4 regions of the Streptosporangium sp. NPDC002721 genome follow, and region 2 is predicted to be linked to each of the others. Evidence: riboswitches for the same ligand, from Rfam matches in the RefSeq annotation. Region 2 holds a riboswitch; each other region holds the start of a gene.
The links. Region 2 has a riboswitch for cobalamin ahead of cobN (cobaltochelatase subunit CobN). Riboswitches for the same ligand answer to the same signal wherever they lie in the genome.

Region 1: it holds a riboswitch for cobalamin, as region 2 does, so the genes downstream of both, ACFYWM_RS40110 (hypothetical protein) here and cobN (cobaltochelatase subunit CobN) in region 2, are expected to answer to the same signal.
Region 3: it holds a riboswitch for cobalamin, as region 2 does, so the genes downstream of both, metE (5-methyltetrahydropteroyltriglutamate--homocysteine S-methyltransferase) here and cobN (cobaltochelatase subunit CobN) in region 2, are expected to answer to the same signal.
Region 4: it holds a riboswitch for cobalamin, as region 2 does, so the genes downstream of both, ACFYWM_RS40080 (hypothetical protein) here and cobN (cobaltochelatase subunit CobN) in region 2, are expected to answer to the same signal.

The regions. Positions count from the first base shown of each region.
Region 1 is NZ_JBIAQI010000042.1:6,741-11,111, forward strand. It holds gene ACFYWM_RS40095 (hypothetical protein) at 1-350, shown strand, start outside; gene ACFYWM_RS40100 (hypothetical protein) at 353-562, shown strand; gene ACFYWM_RS40105 (hypothetical protein) at 1,198-1,692, shown strand; gene ACFYWM_RS40110 (hypothetical protein) at 2,289-2,600, opposite strand; cobalamin riboswitch at 2,569-2,761, opposite strand; gene ACFYWM_RS40115 (BTAD domain-containing putative transcriptional regulator) at 3,160-4,371, shown strand, end outside.
Region 2 is NZ_JBIAQI010000006.1:133,282-137,652, forward strand. It holds gene cobN (cobaltochelatase subunit CobN) at 1-1,881, opposite strand, end outside; cobalamin riboswitch at 2,049-2,173, opposite strand; gene ACFYWM_RS09825 (precorrin-3B synthase) at 2,246-3,778, shown strand; gene ACFYWM_RS09830 (precorrin-8X methylmutase) at 3,775-4,371, shown strand, end outside.
Region 3 is NZ_JBIAQI010000046.1:50,824-55,194, forward strand. It holds gene ACFYWM_RS41485 (lytic polysaccharide monooxygenase) at 1-205, opposite strand, end outside; gene metE (5-methyltetrahydropteroyltriglutamate--homocysteine S-methyltransferase) at 420-2,648, opposite strand; cobalamin riboswitch at 2,758-2,950, opposite strand; gene ACFYWM_RS41495 (zinc ribbon domain-containing protein) at 3,185-3,835, shown strand; gene ACFYWM_RS41500 (hypothetical protein) at 4,327-4,371, shown strand, end outside.
Region 4 is NZ_JBIAQI010000042.1:2,328-6,698, reverse strand. It holds gene ACFYWM_RS40090 (hypothetical protein) at 353-1,522, shown strand; gene cutA (divalent-cation tolerance protein CutA) at 1,461-1,778, opposite strand; cobalamin riboswitch at 2,048-2,240, shown strand; gene ACFYWM_RS40080 (hypothetical protein) at 2,350-2,700, shown strand; gene ACFYWM_RS40075 (hypothetical protein) at 3,155-3,946, opposite strand.

The DNA.
Region 1 (4,371 bases), on a different contig from region 2:
CCGTTGACGAGGCGACAGTGGAGAGCCAAGACAAGGCGCTGGCCGTGGTTCAGCGGCTTCTCACCGAGCGGGGAATCCGTGCTCACCGCCATCACACGATCAGCCTGGGGCTGTTCGCCAACAGGGCGGCGCCCTGGCCCGACCAGCCTCCGCTTCGGTCGTGGATGGAGCGACACCCGCCGGAGTTGACCGTGAAGGGTCCGCAGGGCTGGCGCGTAGCCACGGTGACCATGGGTCCACGCTCAGGCTGCTACCTGGTGTCCATCCGCAACGGCGCCGACCTTCAGACCGTCAGGCAGGAACAGCCGGAAAAGGTCGTTGACCTGATCCTGGCCGTTCGGGAGACGTGACCGTGTACGGCTGGGTCATCCTGGGCGATGCGGCCACGAAGCGCGTCAACGGCCAAGAGATCATCATCAGTGCCGGTAAGTCGGGAAACCTTGGGGCGGCCATCAAGGCTTGGGAGGACAAGGAACGTCACCGGATGGTGCACGAGCTGGGAAACCTCGGTCGCCTGGTCAACGAGGCGTTGGACCGGCTACGGCAGGCCAGGGACACGTGATGGCGGCTCGGGTAGGTCACTCTCGCTGTTGGTGACCATGTCATCCGGTGGCAACCCGACCCGAAGCACAGGGCCGTCAGGCCCGCGCATCGGAAGCGGGGCAGCAGAGGTGTCACTCCTACCATTCGGGCGTTTCTGATGGATACGAGCGGAGCGGCCGACGCGATCCGAAGGACCCCGTAGGGGCCGCGTAGCGGTTGGGCCGGTGGTCGGAGCGGGCGGCAGCGCGTTCACGGTCGGCGCGGTGTTCGGTACGGCGGGCGGACTGGTGCGGCGGGGTCCGGCCGTCCGCACCGGGCGGGCGCGGGACGGGACCGGCCTCCAGGCCGCATGCCCGGCCCCGATGTCCGTCCGGCGCGGACGGGCGTGCCGCGCCGGACGACGGCGCGGAGCACTGACGCTCTAATGATGCAGATGAACCTGTGGCCTCTTCATCCCGAAGCAATCAGAGTGTGATCGAGGTTGAACCGTCAGCACGAACACCTACGAAGCGGTTCGCAGAAAACCACTGAAGTTCACTACGGTTCTCCAGGTGGCGCTACCCTCGGTGATGTAACACCATTGGGCCCAGTCGAAAATATCCGACTACAGCCTAGTGCGATCACGGTAATCACCTAGGCAATGGAGATTTCCCTATGGCTACGATCAACGCTATCAAACCGAAGCGCATGAGCACATTAAGAATATTTACAACAACCATTCTATGCGCGACACTTGTTATTTCAGGTTGCGGCCTATTACATACAACTCTGAAGGTAGACCCAGCCACTGTAGCCGAAGTGCGGGCTATCGGCAAGGTAATCGCACACACTACAACGAGTGGCACCTGGGAAGACACTACCCAGGTGGACGATTTTTTACTGGTTGATCTTGGAGCTGTCGACTACGAGGCAGCACGCAATAAGGCGCGCAATCAGCTGCAAGGGATTGGCTGGAAAACCTCAGGTAGCGGCCACCTCTGGATTCACATGAAGTCGACAAAGTGGGCAAATACCGTTCTAAAAATTGACTCGTTTGAGAATTACGAGGCGCATGGCGAACCCCTAGAGTCAAAAGTAGAAAAGGCTCTAATGACTGAACCCGCCAAGACTCAAACATATATAATTCTGACATTAACTCGCACAGCATAACGCCACTGCTCCATGGAAGTTAAGACAAAAGCACGTTTTTGCAAGGGCGCGTCCAATCAAACACCGTTCTTCTGATCACCTCGCACGCTGTCGACCCATCGCGTAGGGGAAGCCGGTCTACTGGGCCTGTCCGGGTCGATGGCGGGCAAGATGATCAGATTCCCCCCTGTCATCCCACTGATCCGCCCGAAGCGCGGTGATCACCTTAGGACCTGAGCACCTCCGCTGAAAGTGTGATCCAGCCTCCGCTGGCTGCGCGGGTGCGTTTCGCAGCAGACCGTACCCGTGACGACCTTCGATCGGTTCACGTTGTTCGTCGTGGCGGCCCGGCGCGTGAGCGGCGCTGGCCGCGCCCCCGGCCGGAGAGCCGCAGCGCGGCTAGCGACCGCCCGACGCGCGCAGGCCGCCGCAGACGGACTGCCTTGAACCAAGTAACGAAAATCCTCGCGGATCGACCCGCTAACGCGATCTCGATCATGTAACTCAGGGACCTACATGGCCGGTTGCCCAGACGTCCTGGCAGCTCAGAGTATTGATCACCTCAATGAGCCGCTACACTGAGCGCCCTCCAACGAATAGTTGCCTTTGCGGTCGAACTAGTGATAGTTGGTGTCGAACCACTTGGTCATCTCCAGCGGCGCCACCCCCTCTGCGCCCCGCGCCATCGCGAAGTACGGATCGGCCACCCCGGCGAACCGCTCCGGCACCGCACCCACCAGGGCGACGGTGTCCAAAACGTGGTCGTACAGGGAAAACGTGTCGGACGGCACCGCGTCCAGCCCCGCCTCCGACAGTTCCCGCCACACCCCTTGCCGCAACCCCGCGGCCGCCTCCTGCAAGCCGGCGGCATCGACGCGCCCGGCCCAGTAATCCTCCGTCGCCCGCTTCAACTCGCGACGGCCCCCGATACGCGGGCATCACACACAATCCCTACTGACCGTCGCTTCCCAGGTGACACACACCCAGTGCCGATGACGGCGTTCGTTCCCACTCACCGCTGCGGGGCAGTCCCGGACTCACACCGGGTTCCCTCTTACGACTCCCGACACCGAAAACGACACCGGAAGAACCAACCGCACCACGAACACATGCCAAACACCGCCCCCCTCCAGCAGACCGACCAGCCGGCCGGGGATCCCGCCAGTGACAAGCCGGCAGCACAGGCGATCTCCTCGGCCTGCCCCATCCTGCCGAAGCGACCACCATCACCCTGATTACCAGCGTTGTGTCTCCGACGGGAATCAGTCATGTCGAGAGCCGCACACCCCTGGCGCACCTTCCTTCCCCTCTGCTTAGGGCCGCCTACGTGGCAGACCTGGCGGAACGGGGTCATGACACGGTTCGGCAGCCGGCTGGTCATGCTCTGGAATCCGGCCCGGGCGGGAAGAGTTCGCAATCGTTTCGTCACCAAGTGGATCACCGGAACAGGCCGTCCAGGTTTACAGTGCCTCCAGTCAAGGGGGCGCGATGAAGTTCGGGATACTAGGTCCGCTGACGGTGTGGCAAGAGGGTGAGCAGCTCGATCTCGGCACGCCCAAGGCGCGGGTGCTGCTGGCGGTTCTGCTGTGCCGAGCGGGTAATCCTGTTTCGGAAGATCAACTGGCTTCGGCACTGTGGGGGAACACCCCTCCGAAGAGCGCCACCAAGAACATGCAGACCTACGTCCACCGGCTCCGGCGGCACCTGGGCGACCCGGCTCGCGTCGTGCGGCACGGCTCCGGCTATCTGGTGCCGGTGGTCCGGGACGAGCTGGATGCGGCGAGGTTCGAGAACCTGGCCGGCTCAGGGCAGGCGGTGGAGGCTGCCGGTGAACCGGAGGAAGCGACTCACCGCCTGCACGAGGCGCTGAGTCTCTGGCGCGGGCCCGCGTTCGTCGGCATGACCGATGTCCCGATGCTGGCCGCGGAGGCCACGCGGCTGGACGAGGTCCGCCTGTCGGTCTTGCAGTCGCGGATCGCCGTGGACCTGAGGCTGGGACGCCACGCCGGGCTGTTGGGCGAGCTGACCGCGCTCACCAACGAGTATCCGCTGCGGGAGCGGCTGCGCGCGCAGCTGATGCTGGCTCTGTACCGCTGTGGCCGGCGGGCGGACGCGCTCGCCGAATACGCGCGTGCCCGCAAGACCCTGATCGAGGAGACCGGTCTGGACCCGGCCGAAGAGCTGCGCGACATGCATCAGAGAATCCTCACTCAGGACCCCTCACTCGACCTCGTTCCTCGCGTCATGGCGACGATCACGGGCGCCCCTGTGGGGCCGGGCCCGTACAGGCCGGCCCACCGTGACACTCCTGCGCGCCTGTCGGACGAACCGGGCGTCGAGCCGAGCGAGCACATGCGTGCCCTGTCCGCCGACCGTCCCGTCCCTGCCACGGCCTCGACGCCTGAACCTCAAGCGGCCCCCACCCCCGCCGAGTTGCCGCCGGACATCGCGGATTTCACGGGCAGGGACGGCGAGGTGGCAGAACTCACCGACGTCCTCACCAAGCCGCGGCCGGGCACCGTCGCCATGGCCAGCATCGCGGGCCTGGGGGGCCTGGGCAAGACCACGCTCGCCGTACACGTCGCGCACCGGATCGCGGGCCGCTTCCCCGACGGCCAGCTCTACGCGGACCTGCGCGGTGCCTCCGCCGACCCTGCCCGCCCGGAGGACGTGCTCAGCCGGTTCCTGTTCGCACTGGGC
Region 2 (4,371 bases):
GTGGTCGAGCCTGGCGGCCTGGATCAGCGTCCAGATCTGGGCGCGGATCGCGGGCAGCTTGGCCGGGTCCATCGCCGCGATGGAGGCGTGCTCGTCGAGGAGCTGCTCCAGCCTGGCCATGTCCCCGTAGCTGTCGGCGCGGGCCATCGGCGGGACGAGGTGGTCGACCAGGGTGGCGTGGGCGCGGCGCTTGGCCTGGGTGCCCTCGCCGGGGTCGTTGACGAGGAAGGGGTAGATCAGCGGCAGGTCGCCGAGCGCGGCGTCCGGGCCGCAGGAGGCCGACAGGCCCGCCGACTTGCCGGGCAGCCACTCCAGGTTGCCGTGCTTGCCCACGTGGACCACGGCGTGCGCGCCGAAGCCGTCGGCCAGCCAGCGGTAGGCGGCCAGGTAGTGGTGGCTGGGCGGCAGGTCGGGGTCGTGGTAGATCGCGATGGGGTTCTCGCCGAAGCCGCGCGGCGGCTGCACCATGACCACCACGTTGCCGGAGCGCAGCGCGGCCAGCACGATCTCGCCCTCCGGGTCGCGCGACCTGTCGACGAACAGCTCGCCGGGAGCCGGGCCCCAGTGCTCCTCCATCCGCTCGCGCAGGTCCGCGGGCAGGGTGGCGTACCACTCGGCGTACCGGCTCGCCGCGATGCGCACCGGGTTCCCGGCGAGCTGCTCCTCGGTGAGCCAGTCCTGGTCCTGCCCACCCGCGGCGATCAGCGCGTGGATGAGCGCGTCGCCGTCCTGCCCGGTCACCCCGGGCAGCTCGTCCTCGGCGCCGATGTCGTAGCCGCGCTCGCGCAGCGCGGCCAGCAGCCGTACCAGACTGGCCGGGGTGTCCAGGCCGACGGCGTTGCCGATGCGGGCGTGCTTGGTGGGGTAGGCCGACAGCATCAGCACCAGCCGCCGCTCGGCGGGCGGGATGTGCCGCAGCACGGCGTGCCGCACCGCGATGCCCGCCACCCGCGAGGCCCGCTCGGGGTCGGCCACGTAGACGGTGAGCCCGTCCTCGTCGATCTCCTTGAAGGAGAACGGCACCGTGATGATCCGCCCGTCGAACTCGGGGATCGCGACCTGGGTGGCGGCGTCCAGCGGGGACAGGCCGTCGTCGTTCTCCTCCCAGGAGGCCCGGCTGCTCGTCAGGCACAGGCCCTGCAGGATCGGCACGTCCAGCTCGGCGAGCGCGCCGACGTCCCAGGCCTCGTCGTCCCCGCCCGCCGACGCGGTCGCCGGACGGGTGCCGCCCGCCGCGAGCACGGTCACCACCAGGGCGTCCACCGTACGCAGGACCTCCACCAGGCCGGGCTCGGCGGTGCGCAGGGAGGCGCAGTACACCGGCAGCGCCCGCGCGCCCGCGTCCTCGATCGCCGAGCAGAGCGCCTCGACGAAGGCGGTGTTCCCGGCCACGTGGTGGGCCCGGTAGTAGAGCACCCCGACGACGGGCCCGTCGTCTCCCTCCTGGTCGCGCGCCTCGCGCTCCAGCGTTCCCCACGTGGGGGTGGGCTCGGGCGCGGCGAACCCGTGGCCGGTGAGCAGCAGCGTGTCGGACAGGAAGTGGTGCAGCTCGGTCAGGTTGGCCGGGCCGCCGTGGGCGAGGTAGGCGTGCGCCTCGGCGCAGACCCCGCCGGGCACGGTGGACAGCTCCATCAGCTCGGCGTCGGGCGCCTGCTCGCCACCGAGCACGACGACGGGCCGGGGACCGGCGAGCAGGGCGTCCAGCCCCTCCTCCCAGGCGCGGCGCCCGCCCAGCAGGCGTACCACGACCAGCTCGGCGCCCTCCAGCAGCGGCGGGAGGTCGGCGGCGGTGAGCCTGGCGGGGTTGCCGAGCCGGTAGTCGGCGCCGCTCGCGCGGGCGCTCAGCAGGTCGGTGTCGGAGGTCGAGAGCAGGAGGATCACGCGCCACACTCCAGGAGAGGCAGGGCGGTACGGCCCAGGGGTGCCACTTCGTGGCAGGGGAACGGCGATGCCACGGTGTCCACGGTGTCGCGGGGGAACGGCGAAGAGCGCACGGAGCTTCCTCCCTCGGGGTCCTCGCCCCGGGTCGTCGTCGGCCGCGACGGCTGGAGTCTCCTGGCTCCCGGATCGGTGCTCACCCCGGCCTTCCCGCCCGTCGTCGGACAGTGGCCCGGGTGGGGTTCGCTCCCCGGTTACAGTGGCGGGACCGCGCCGGAATCACACCGGCTTCCTCCCTTTGCCGTCGCCACCGATGACACTACGGCAGTCCGGTTCGTTGCAAGAAACTGGCGTTAACATCCTTCGAGTGTCCATTGCCGACTTTTCCGGACGATCGCGACTCGACGCGTGCCCCGGGGCGCTCCAGGTCCATGCCGCCGCGGACGGCGGCCTGGCCCGCGTCCGCGTGCCCGGAGGTCGCCTCACCCCCTTCCAGCTGCGCGAACTCGCCGAAGCCGCCTCGGCGTACGGCGGCGGCGTCATCGAGCTGACCTCCCGCGCGAACGTCCAGGTGCGCGGCCTCGGCCCGGAGGACCCGGACAGCGGTACGGGCGGCGGTGCGGAGAACGGGTTCGCCGCGCGGATGGCGAGGGCGGGCCTGCTGCCCTCGGCGACACACGAACGGATCCGCAACATCCTCGCCTCCCCGCTGACCGGACTGGACGGACCCACCGGACCGGCCGAACCGACCGGGCCCGCCGCACCGACCGCACCGACCGCACCGGAGTATCCGCGCGGTGGGATCGTCGACGTCACACCGCTGGTCGGCGAGCTGGACCGGCGGCTGTGCTCCCGTCCCGCCCTCGCCGCCCTGCCGGGGCGGTTCATGTTCGCCCTTGACGACGGCCGGGGGGACGTGGCCGGTCTGGGCGCGGACGCGGGAATCCTGCCCACGGGACCGGACGAGGCCGCGCTGATCCTCGCCGGGACCGACACCGGACTGCGCGTCCCGCTCGGCGGAGCCGTGACGGCCCTGCTCGCCGCCGCCGAGGCGTTCCTCGACGAGCTGGCCACCCGGGACGTCACCGCCTGGCGGATCGCCGAACTCCCGGACGGCCCCTCCCTGATCGCCGCCCGGGTGCGAACCGCCCTCGGGATCTCCGGTACGCCTCCATTCACCCCGGTGAGGACGCGGGTCGTGACCCTCTGGCCGGTCGGCGTCATCGGGGGCACCGAAAACAACCTCGGAAACAACCTCGGGAACGCCCCCGGAAACGACCCGAGCAGCGGCATCGGGGACCCGGGCGCGCGGGTCGCGCTCGGGGTGGCGATCCCGCTGGGTCGGCTCACCTCCGAGCTGGCACTGCTGCTCGCGGAGGCCGCCTCGGGCGGGGAGATCCGGCTCACGCCGTGGCGCGGCGTGGTGTTGCCCGGCCTGGACCGTACCGAGGTCGCGGGCACGGCCGCCCGCCTGGAGGCCGCCGGGCTGGTCGTCGACCCCGCGTCGCCGTGGATCGGTGTGACGGCCTGCACCGGCCGTCCCGGCTGCGCCAAGTCCCTGGCCGACGTCCAGGCCGACGCGGCGACCACCATCGGCGTCGCCGTCGGCATGGCGGCCACACCGCCCGGAGACGAGCCATCCGAAAACGAGCTGTCCGGAAGCGAACCGTCCGGGAGCGGGCCGTCCGTGGCCCCGCCGTCCGGGAGCGGGCGGGGCACCGGTACGCTCCCCGTGCACTGGGCGGGCTGCGGCAGGCGCTGCGGCCGTCCGAGGGGGCGGGTCGCGGATGTGGTCGCCACCGGTGACGGCTACCGCCTGGAACTGGACGGCACCGGCCTGACCTGTTCCGGCATCGAGGAGACCGCGGCCGCGCTGGCGGCCGCCAGAGGGGAACTGTGATCGACTACGTCCGCGACGGCGCGGAGATCTACCGCCGCTCCTTCGCCACCATCCGCGCGGAGGCCGAGCTGTCCGGCCTGCCCGCCGACGTCGCCCGGGTCGCGGTCCGCATGATCCACGCCTGTGGAATGGTCGACCTGGTGAGCGATCTGCGCTGGTCACCCGGTGTCGTGGCCTCGGCGCGCGAGGCGCTCCTGGCGGGCGCGCCGGTGCTCTGCGACGCCATGATGGTCGCCTCCGGGGTGACCCGGCGACGCCTCCCCGCGAACAACGAGGTGCTCTGCACCCTCGGTGACCCCCGGGTGCCGGAACTCGCCGCCGAACTGGGCACCACCCGCAGCGCCGCCGCGCTGGAGCTGTGGCGCGACAGGCTCCAGGGTTCGGTGGTCGCGATCGGCAACGCGCCGACCGCGCTGTTCAGGCTGCTGGAGATGGTCGAGGAGGGCGCGGGCCGCCCCGCCGCCGTACTCGGCGTCCCGGTCGGCTTCATCGGTGCCGCCGAGTCCAAGCAGGCCCTCGCCGAGCACCCGGCGAACCTGGAGTACCTGGTCGTGGACGGACGGCGGGGCGGAAGCGCGATGACCGCCGCCGCG
Region 3 (4,371 bases), on a different contig from region 2:
GGCAGTTCTTCAGGCCCTTGGGACCTTCCACGCTCTGGGGCTCGTAGATGATGTCACCGCAGCCGGTGACCCGGCCCTGGGCGCACATGGCCTGACGGCTCGGCGGCGACGAGATGTAGCCGTGCGCGTTGGCCGGTGACGCGACGAACACGGTCGAGGCGACGGCGATGATCGCCATCGCGAGGAAGGTGACCGTTCTGCGCATATCCTGCTCCTTCGCTGGGGGGTGACTCGAATATAAAAGAAAGTTTCCTAACAGTAAATATTCGAGTCATGAAAGATTCGGGAGCAAGTCAGGCGTGACGACCTCCGGCCGGACCCCGGGAACAACGGGCGTCCGGGCATGACAGGGCGGCGAGAGGGGGTGTGACCCGGACGGGTCACACCCCCTCGGACACGATGACCGCCAGACCTCTAGATCACTGGACCGTTTCCGCCCGGACGCGCAGGGCCGCCTCCACCATGTTCCTGAGGCTGGCCTCCGTCTCCGGATAGCCGCGGGTCTTCAGGCCGCAGTCGGGGTTGACCCAGAGCAGCGCCGGATCCACCGAGGCCACGGCCGTGCGCAGGGCGTCCTCGATCTCACCGGCCGAGGGCACCCTGGGCGAGTGGATGTCCCATACGCCGGGCCCGATGCCGCGCGTGTAGCCGAAGGCGCGCAGGTCGTCCAGGAGTTCCATCCGGGAGCGGGCCGCCTCGACGCTGGTCACGTCGGCGTCCAGGTCGCCGATCGCGCCGATGATCTCCCCGAACTCCGAGTAGCACATGTGGGTGTGGATCTGCGTACTGTCGGCGACCCCGCCGGTGGCGAGCCGGAACGCGGCGACCGCCCACTCCAGGTAGGCCTCGCGGTCGGCCCGCCGCAGCGGCAGCAGCTCGCGCAGCGCGGGCTCGTCGACCTGGATGATCCTGACGCCCGCCGCCTCCAGGTCGCGGGTCTCGTCGCGCAGGGCGAGCGCCACCTGCCTGGCGGTCTCGCCCAGCGGCTGGTCGTCGCGGACGAAGGACCAGGCCAGCATGGTCACCGGGCCGGTCAGCATGCCCTTGACCGGCTTCTTCGTCCGCGACTGCGCGTAGGAGGCCCAGCGCACCGTCATCGGCTCCGGACGGGAGACGTCGCCGAACAGGATCGGCGGGCGGACGTAGCGGCTGCCGTACGACTGCACCCAGCCGTGCTCGGTGGCGGCGTAGCCCTCCAGCGTCTCCGCGAAGTACTGGACCATGTCGTTGCGCTCGGGCTCGCCGTGCACCAGCACGTCCAGGCCGATGTCCTCCTGCAGCGCGATGACGCGGTCGATCTCGGCCTCCATCCTGCGCTCGTACCCGGCCTTGTCGATCTCGCCCGAGCGCATGGCGGCGCGGGCCTGGCGCACCTCGCCGGTCTGCGGGAAGGAGCCGATGGTGGTGGTGGCCAGCGGCGGCAGGCCCAGGTCGGCGTTCTGCACGGCGAGCCGTTCGGCGTGCGGCGCGCGCGGGGTGCCCTCGCCCAGGGCGTCCAGCCTGGCCCGCACCCGGGGGTTGAGGAACCGCTCCGCGACGCTCTCTCCCGCGACGACCTCCTCGCCGTTCAGCGCCCTGCCGATCCGTACGACCTCGGCGACCTTCTGCCTGGCGAAGGCGAGCCGCTCGCGCAGCCGCGGGTCCAGCGAGGTCTCGGCGTCCAGGTCGAGCGGGACGTGCAGCAGCGAGCAGGAGGTGCTCACCACCAGCCGGTCGCTCAGCCCGAGCAGCGCCGCGCAGGTCGACAGCGCCTTCGCGGTGTCGGTACGCCAGACGTTGCGGCCGTCGACGACCCCGGCGACGAGGGTCTTGCCGGGCAGCCCCCCGACGGCGGCCAGCGCCTCCAGGTTGCCGGGTGCCGAGACGAAGTCCAGGCCGACGGCCTCGACCGGGCCGCGGGCCAGGATCTCCAGCGCGGGCCCGATCTCACCGAAGTAGGTGGCCACCAGCAGCCGGGGGCGGCTGCTGAGCTCGCCCAGCCGCGCGTAGGCCCGGCGCAGCGCGGCCAGCTCCTCCTCCGTACGGTCGGCGGCCAGCACCGGCTCGTCCAGCTGCACCTCGGCCACCCCCGCCGCGGCCATCCGTTCCAGCAGCTCGGCGTAGGTCTCCAGCAGGCCGTCCAGCAGCCGCAGCGGCGCGAAGCCGGGCACGGTGGACTTGCCCAGCAGCAGGAACGACAGCGGCCCGACCAGCACCGGCCGGGTCTCGACGCCCAGCCGCCGCGCCTCGGCGTACTCGGCCAGCGGCTTGCTCCAGTCGAGCCGGAACCGGGTGTCGGGTCCCAATTCTGGAACCAGGTAGTGGTAGTTGGTGTCGAACCACTTGGTCATCTCCAGCGGCGCCACCCCCTCGGCGCCCCGCGCCATCGCGAAGTACGGATCGGCCGCCCCGGCGAACCGCTCGGGAACCGCGCCCACCAGCGCGATCGCATCCAGCACGTGGTCATACAGGGAGAAGGTGTTGGACGGCACCGCGTCCAGCCCCGCCCCCGACAGCTCCCGCCACGCCCGCTCCCGCAGACCGGCCGCCGTCTCCTGAAGGCCGGCGGCGTCAACCCGCCCGGCCCAGTAATCCTCCGTCGCCCGCTTCAACTCGCGACGGCCCCCGATACGGGGATACCCCAAAACGGTCGTGGTGACCTTGCTCATGGCGTCCTTCCCTCGGCTCATGCCATGCCGCCCCACGGCCACGCGGAAGGAACGCACGGGAAAGACGCATCCCAGGCCCTCCCACGAGGCCACGGATCACCGCGCACCGGACGGCACACGGGCGGCTGGCAGGTCTTCGGACTCGCGGGCATCACACACAACTCCTACTGACCGTCGCTTCCCAGATGACACGCACCCAGTGCCGATGACGGCGTTCGTTCCCACTCACCGCTGCGGGGCAGTCCCGGAATCACACCGGGTTCCCTCTTACGACTCCCGACACCAACACGACACCGGAAGAACCAACCGCGCAACGAGCATAACCCGCCCCCACCCCCCAGCAGAGCCACCACCCGACTCCCCGGAAAGCACGGATCACCACGAGGTATCAAGACTCCCGGGGCAACGACCGGCAAACGCGCTCAGACCGCACTGGCCAGGTCGCGCATGTGTGGCTACCGGGAGCTGCGGAGTGGCTGGCCGTGCGGGACATCCTCGACAGCCGCAAGGGACACACCGTCAAGCGAGGTGGCGCCGTGGGTGCTCCTCTCCCCCTCGACTACCGGGAGCACCGCTACCTGCTGACCGGTGTGCTGCGCTGCGGTCGTCCCGTCGCGGGCGGGGGCGTGTGCAACGTGCCGCTGAGAACCAAGAAGACGAAGGACGGCAAGCGACACATCTACTTCTGTCCCGGTCAGGACGTGGGCGGCTGCGGTGGAGTCGCGCGGCGCGGGGACCTGGTCGACTTCGCCATCTCGGAACTCGTGCTCGGCCAGATGGAACTCGCCCAGTACACGGACGTGGACGACGCTCCCCTGTGGACGAGGGAGGAAGAACTCACCGACGTAGAGGAGCAACTGGAGGAACTGACCCGGCAGTGGCGGGCACGGAACATCTCCAACAACCTCTACTTCCGCAACGCCGCCGACCTGGAAAGCGACATCGCCCGGCTGCGCGCGGAGAAGAACAAGATCATGGGAAGGGCGGAACGCCAGCGGGCGAGCATGGTCACCGACATCAAGGAGATCCGGCGGCGCTGGTACCTCCCGGAAGCGGAGGGCGGGCTACCGCTGTCCCGGAAGCGGGCGCACGTCCGAGAGATGCTGCACGCGGTGATCGTGCACCCGGCGGGCAAGGGGCGGGCCACCTTCAATCCCGACCTCCTCGAACCGGTGTGGATGGAGTAGACGTCCTGGGACGTCCTCGACCCTCAAGGGAGCTGAGCACCTGACCGACAGGTGACAGCTCCCTTACTTGTTGGCCCTGACGATCAGATGCAGCCGTACGCAGCCGGACGCCACCGGACGACAGGGGACGACTCGGAAGACGTCCCGGCGGAAATTCCCGCACGCATAATTTCCCGGCCACCGTGGCAAAATGACCATAGATAATTTCCCCCGTCTTTCGGGAAGCAGCGAGAGACCAGACGCGACACATTCGAGCGCAGTACGCCACCGGGCACCACGAAGACGAGAGCCGTTCCGCTGGGGGGACCCGGCCAGCGGCAGGCCAGCACTACAGGCAGCGCTCACTGGTTCACCGTCGCGCGACCTCGACACTCCATCAATCTCGCTGACGAGTGCCGTTCCTCCGCAGTCATGTCTTTTCCGCATGCCTGCCGATGGCACCTGCCTTTTCCCGAAATGGCGTGGGAACTCCGCAGAGAGAAAGGAGTCCTTTGGTACCTCCCGAACTGGTACCGCACGCCGCGCTTGTACGGGAG
Region 4 (4,371 bases), on a different contig from region 2:
GTGTGCGATCAAGGAACCCGTACGGCGTGACCGCGCCTGGGGGTTCCGCTTTTTCGCGGTCCTCCCATGACAGCGCCCCACCAGCACGTGGAGATAGGGCGGGACAGGGGAGACCAGGGGAGAGAAGAGGAGTAACAGGCTCAGCTGAAGGGGAATAGGGGAGACTGAGGGAGAGACGCAGACCCCTATCTCCAGAGGTAACGCGATGCGCGACGTTCCAGCTTGGGCGCGACGGCTACGCGCCGAACGGCGTAACTGGCTGTGGACTCAGCGGGAAATGGCCCGAGCGTTGACCGATCTGGCCGACGAACGCACGCGTAGCCGTATGCCGGGACGGGATTCCGTCACCCGCATGATCAAAGACTGGGAAGCGGGCAGGCATAAGCCGAGGGATCCATACCGGCTGCTTTATTGTCGCGCTTTCGACCTGGACGAGAATGAACTGTTCGGCGCGGAAAGCACGTCACGCACTGAGCCGGAGGATGATGTGTTACGCAGAGAATTTCTCGGTGCGTCCGTGGCGACTGTGGGAATTGCCGCTATTCCAGTACCGTTTGAGAGTCTTCCTCAGGGGCGACGTGTCAATGATGAGCTTGTCGTTTCGCTTCGCAAGCGCATCGCACGTCTACGTCGAATCGACGATTATCTAGGTGGCGCCGAAACCTATCCTCTCTATGCTGCCGAGCTTGAGAGAACGAGCACACTCGTCAACGAGGCCAGTTATACGGAGAAGACGGGCAGAGCGCTTCTAAGCGTAGTCAGCGAGCAAGCACAGCAGGCAGGATGGGCTGCCTTCGACGCAGGATGGGCCAAGAGGGCGAGGCAGCTTTTCAAGAAAAGCCTGTCGGCCGCCACCGATGCCGGGGACACCGCCCTTCTTGCCAACTCGCTGGCATTCTTGGCTTATCAGAAAGTGAGTTACGGCTCTCCGGGAATTCGGGAAGCGGATGCTTCGTGCCGGGTTGCGGAGCGAGGGACTCCCCCTGCGGTCAGGGCACTCCTACTGGAGCGGGCGGCATGGGCGTATGCATCTGAAGGGCAGAGATACCAGGTTGAGGTCGAAAGAGCCCTCGAAGAAGCCGGTAGGGCACTTGAGGAGAGCAGTGGCGAGCCGAATCCGGATTGGGCACTCTGGGTTGACCGGCTCGAACTTCAGATCATGACGGGACGGTGCTGGGTCGCGCTGAATCAACCCGTTAAGGCCATTGCCGTTCTTGAGGATGCTCTCTCGAAGTACGAAGACACCCATGCCCGAGACAAGTCCCTATATATGACCTGGCTTTCGGAAGCGTATCTAGACGCCGGGGAGATCGAACGCGCATCCGCCGTTATGAGTCAGTCGTTGAGCCTCTCCGTAGATGTTGCGTCAATTCGCCCGCGTCAGCGCGCCGGCGCCGTTCTTGAGCGACTTGAGGATCACAGGTCGCTGCCATCCGTTACTGAACTCTTCGACCGCATGGCTACGCCGTCGTCTTGCTCAGCCATCCCAAGTACGGAGCCGACCCACCGTCAATCGATGTGAAGGTCACTTCAGGGTTGTTCCACGGATGCTCGGATATCAAATATGCTTCCAATTCCGGGTAGCGCTCCGCAGTTGTCCTCAGGAAGATCTGCCACTCTTCCCCTTCTCCCATTTTTCCCTCATGCCAGAAAACGGACTGCGCAGGCCCGAAGACTTGGCCCGATGCTGCCAATTTCGCGCGGACGGCAGATCTGAGAAGATTCATCGCCGCATCGCGGCTGTCCACTGTGGTCGAAACCTGGAGGTAGTCGGTCATGCGGCCAAGCCTAGGTCACTTCCCCGGATCCGGTACGGAAGAGTGAAGGCGGCTTTTGGGTGACCGGAGTGCGTCCTTATGGGGCACGAAGCACTTCATTTCACGATGACCCGTTCTCTGACGATCTCGCAGGCAGTGGCGACACTTTGCCGAGTCAGCTCAGCCCAGAGGAGGTCGTCGTGTCGGTAACTGCTTCCGGCGTGGGGCCACTCGGACAGGGTGAGCGCGGGCTCTTCGGCAGGAGCGGGTTATGCTCGGGGCGCGGTTGGTTCTTCCGGTGTCGTGTTGGTGTCGGGAGTCGTAAGAGGGAACCCGGTGTGATTCCGGGACTGCCCCGCAGCGGTGAGTGGGAACGAACGCCGTCATCGGCACTGGGTGCGTGTCATCTGGGAAGCGACGGTCAGTAGGAGTTGTGTGTGATGCCCGCGAGTCCGAAGACCTGCCAGCCGCCCGTGTGCCGTCCGGTGCGCGGTGATCCGTGGCCTCGTGGGAGGGCCTGGGATGCGTCTTTCCCGTGCGTTCCTTCCGCGTGGCCGTGGGTCGGCATGGCATGAGCCGAGGGAAGGACGCCATGAGCAAGGTCACCACGACCGTTTTGGGTTATCCCCGTATCGGGGGCCGTCGCGAGTTGAAGCGGGCGACGGAGGATTACTGGGCCGGGCGGGTTGACGCCGCCGGCCTTCAGGAGACGGCGGCCGGTCTGCGGGAGCGGGCGTGGCGGGAGCTGTCGGGGGCGGGGCTGGACGCGGTGCCGTCCAACACCTTCTCGCTGTATGACCACGTGCTGGATGCGATCGCGCTGGTGGGCGCGGTTCCCGAGCGGTTCGCCGGGGCGGCCGATCCGTACTTCGCGATGGCGCGGGGCGCCGAGGGGGTGGCGCCGCTGGAGATGACCAAGTGGTTCGACACCAACTACCACTAGTTCGACCGCAAAGGCAACTATTCGTTGGAGGGCGCTCAGTGTAGCGGCTCATTGAGGTGATCAATACTCTGAGCTGCCAGGACGTCTGGGCAACCGGCCATGTAGGTCCCTGAGTTACATGATCGAGATCGCGTTAGCGGGTCGATCCGCGAGGATTTTCATTACTTGGTTCAAGGCAGTCCGCCTGCGGCGGCCTGCGCGCGTCGGGCGGTCGTTGGCCGCGCTGCGGCTCTTCGGCCGGTCGCGGCCACGCCGCCCACACGCCAGATTCACCGGGCGAACGCCTGAGCCAGGAAAGCCTCTCGGCGAGCGCGGCGATCCCTCCGCAAGGCTGCCGCGCCGCTTCCTGTACTCGGGTCTTAACGGCCCTGCGTTCCGGGTTCTTGCCATCGAATCACCTGAGGCTGTTTCGAGCAGGTTGAGCGGTCACCGCTTGCACTGAACACCGAGGCCGTCAACGGCATCCCGCGTACCATTCCATGGTTTCTGCGAGCCCTTGCCAATGCGTGTATGCCTCCGGATTGAGCACGTCGTCACCCGGGCGCGCCCGGACCAGACCTGCTGGACACTCGAAGCCAAGGTCACGGTAGTCAGGGTCCTTTTTTCGGTGTACCGCCACGCGGAAGACCGTCATCTTCATCACCGCGTCGATGGAGACGCCCAAAGGGCAGGAGCCGTCCACGGCATCCGGGATCCCATCGAGTTCCTGCTGTGAAGGAAGCCGATCCCCCAGATAGCCCATCAGAGAGAGAATCGGGGCGCAGCCAACCCGGTCATCGTCAATGCGGGCGACACGCAGGAGAACAACGTCCCCAGATGGGACCCGGTATGCCAGCACCGCTCCAGGTGTCAGGTCGGTGACGTGGCGCCACGGGCGGCGCAGGCGCCTGCGTTCCGGTTGCGGGCCCGTGAGTTGGGCCTGAACTTTAAGGAGGGCGGCTTGCCGACCAGCTAGGGCCTTGGCCCCCTCATCTGCCCAGCGGGATAGGTCTTCGCCCTGCTCAATAATCGAAAGCGCCCTGTCGCGCACCGTCACGTCCAATCGGCCGATCTTCGACTGCGTGACGGCGAGGGCAAGCCAGACCACCGGGCCCTCGTCGGGATCGGCTAATACTTCGGTGTAGGACTCCAGGATGCGACGCTGGGCGTCCTCGTCGGTTATCCCGTCTTCGATGAGCTCGCGATAGTCGTCACGGACGTCGCAAGCTAAGTCGTCCGAGAACAGGGCAGGACCCCAGGCTCCCATCCGGCGTGTCTCCATTTCTCCGTATAGAAGGTCCAAGGTATCCGGCTCATCGACTGGGAGCGGCAGGCGGTGTCAGGGGGGCAGGACCCAAGGCCGTTACAGCAGTGGAATACAGCAACTCCGCCTTGAGCGATCACACGCCACCGACCCGCATCAACCATTTGACCAGGGCGCCAGCCCATCGGCCTGGGACGTGCCGTTCACTCGTGCGGACGGCCGGACCCCGCCGCCCGCCGTACTGAATATCGCGCCGACCGTGAACGCACTGCCGCCCGCTTCGACCACCGGCCCAACCGCTACGCGGCCCCTACGGGGTCCTTCGGATTGCGCCGGCCGCTCCGCTCGTGCTCATCAGGAACGCTCAAATGGTGGGGAAACACCTCTGCCGCCCCGCTTCCGATGCTCGGGCCTGGTGGCCCTGTGCT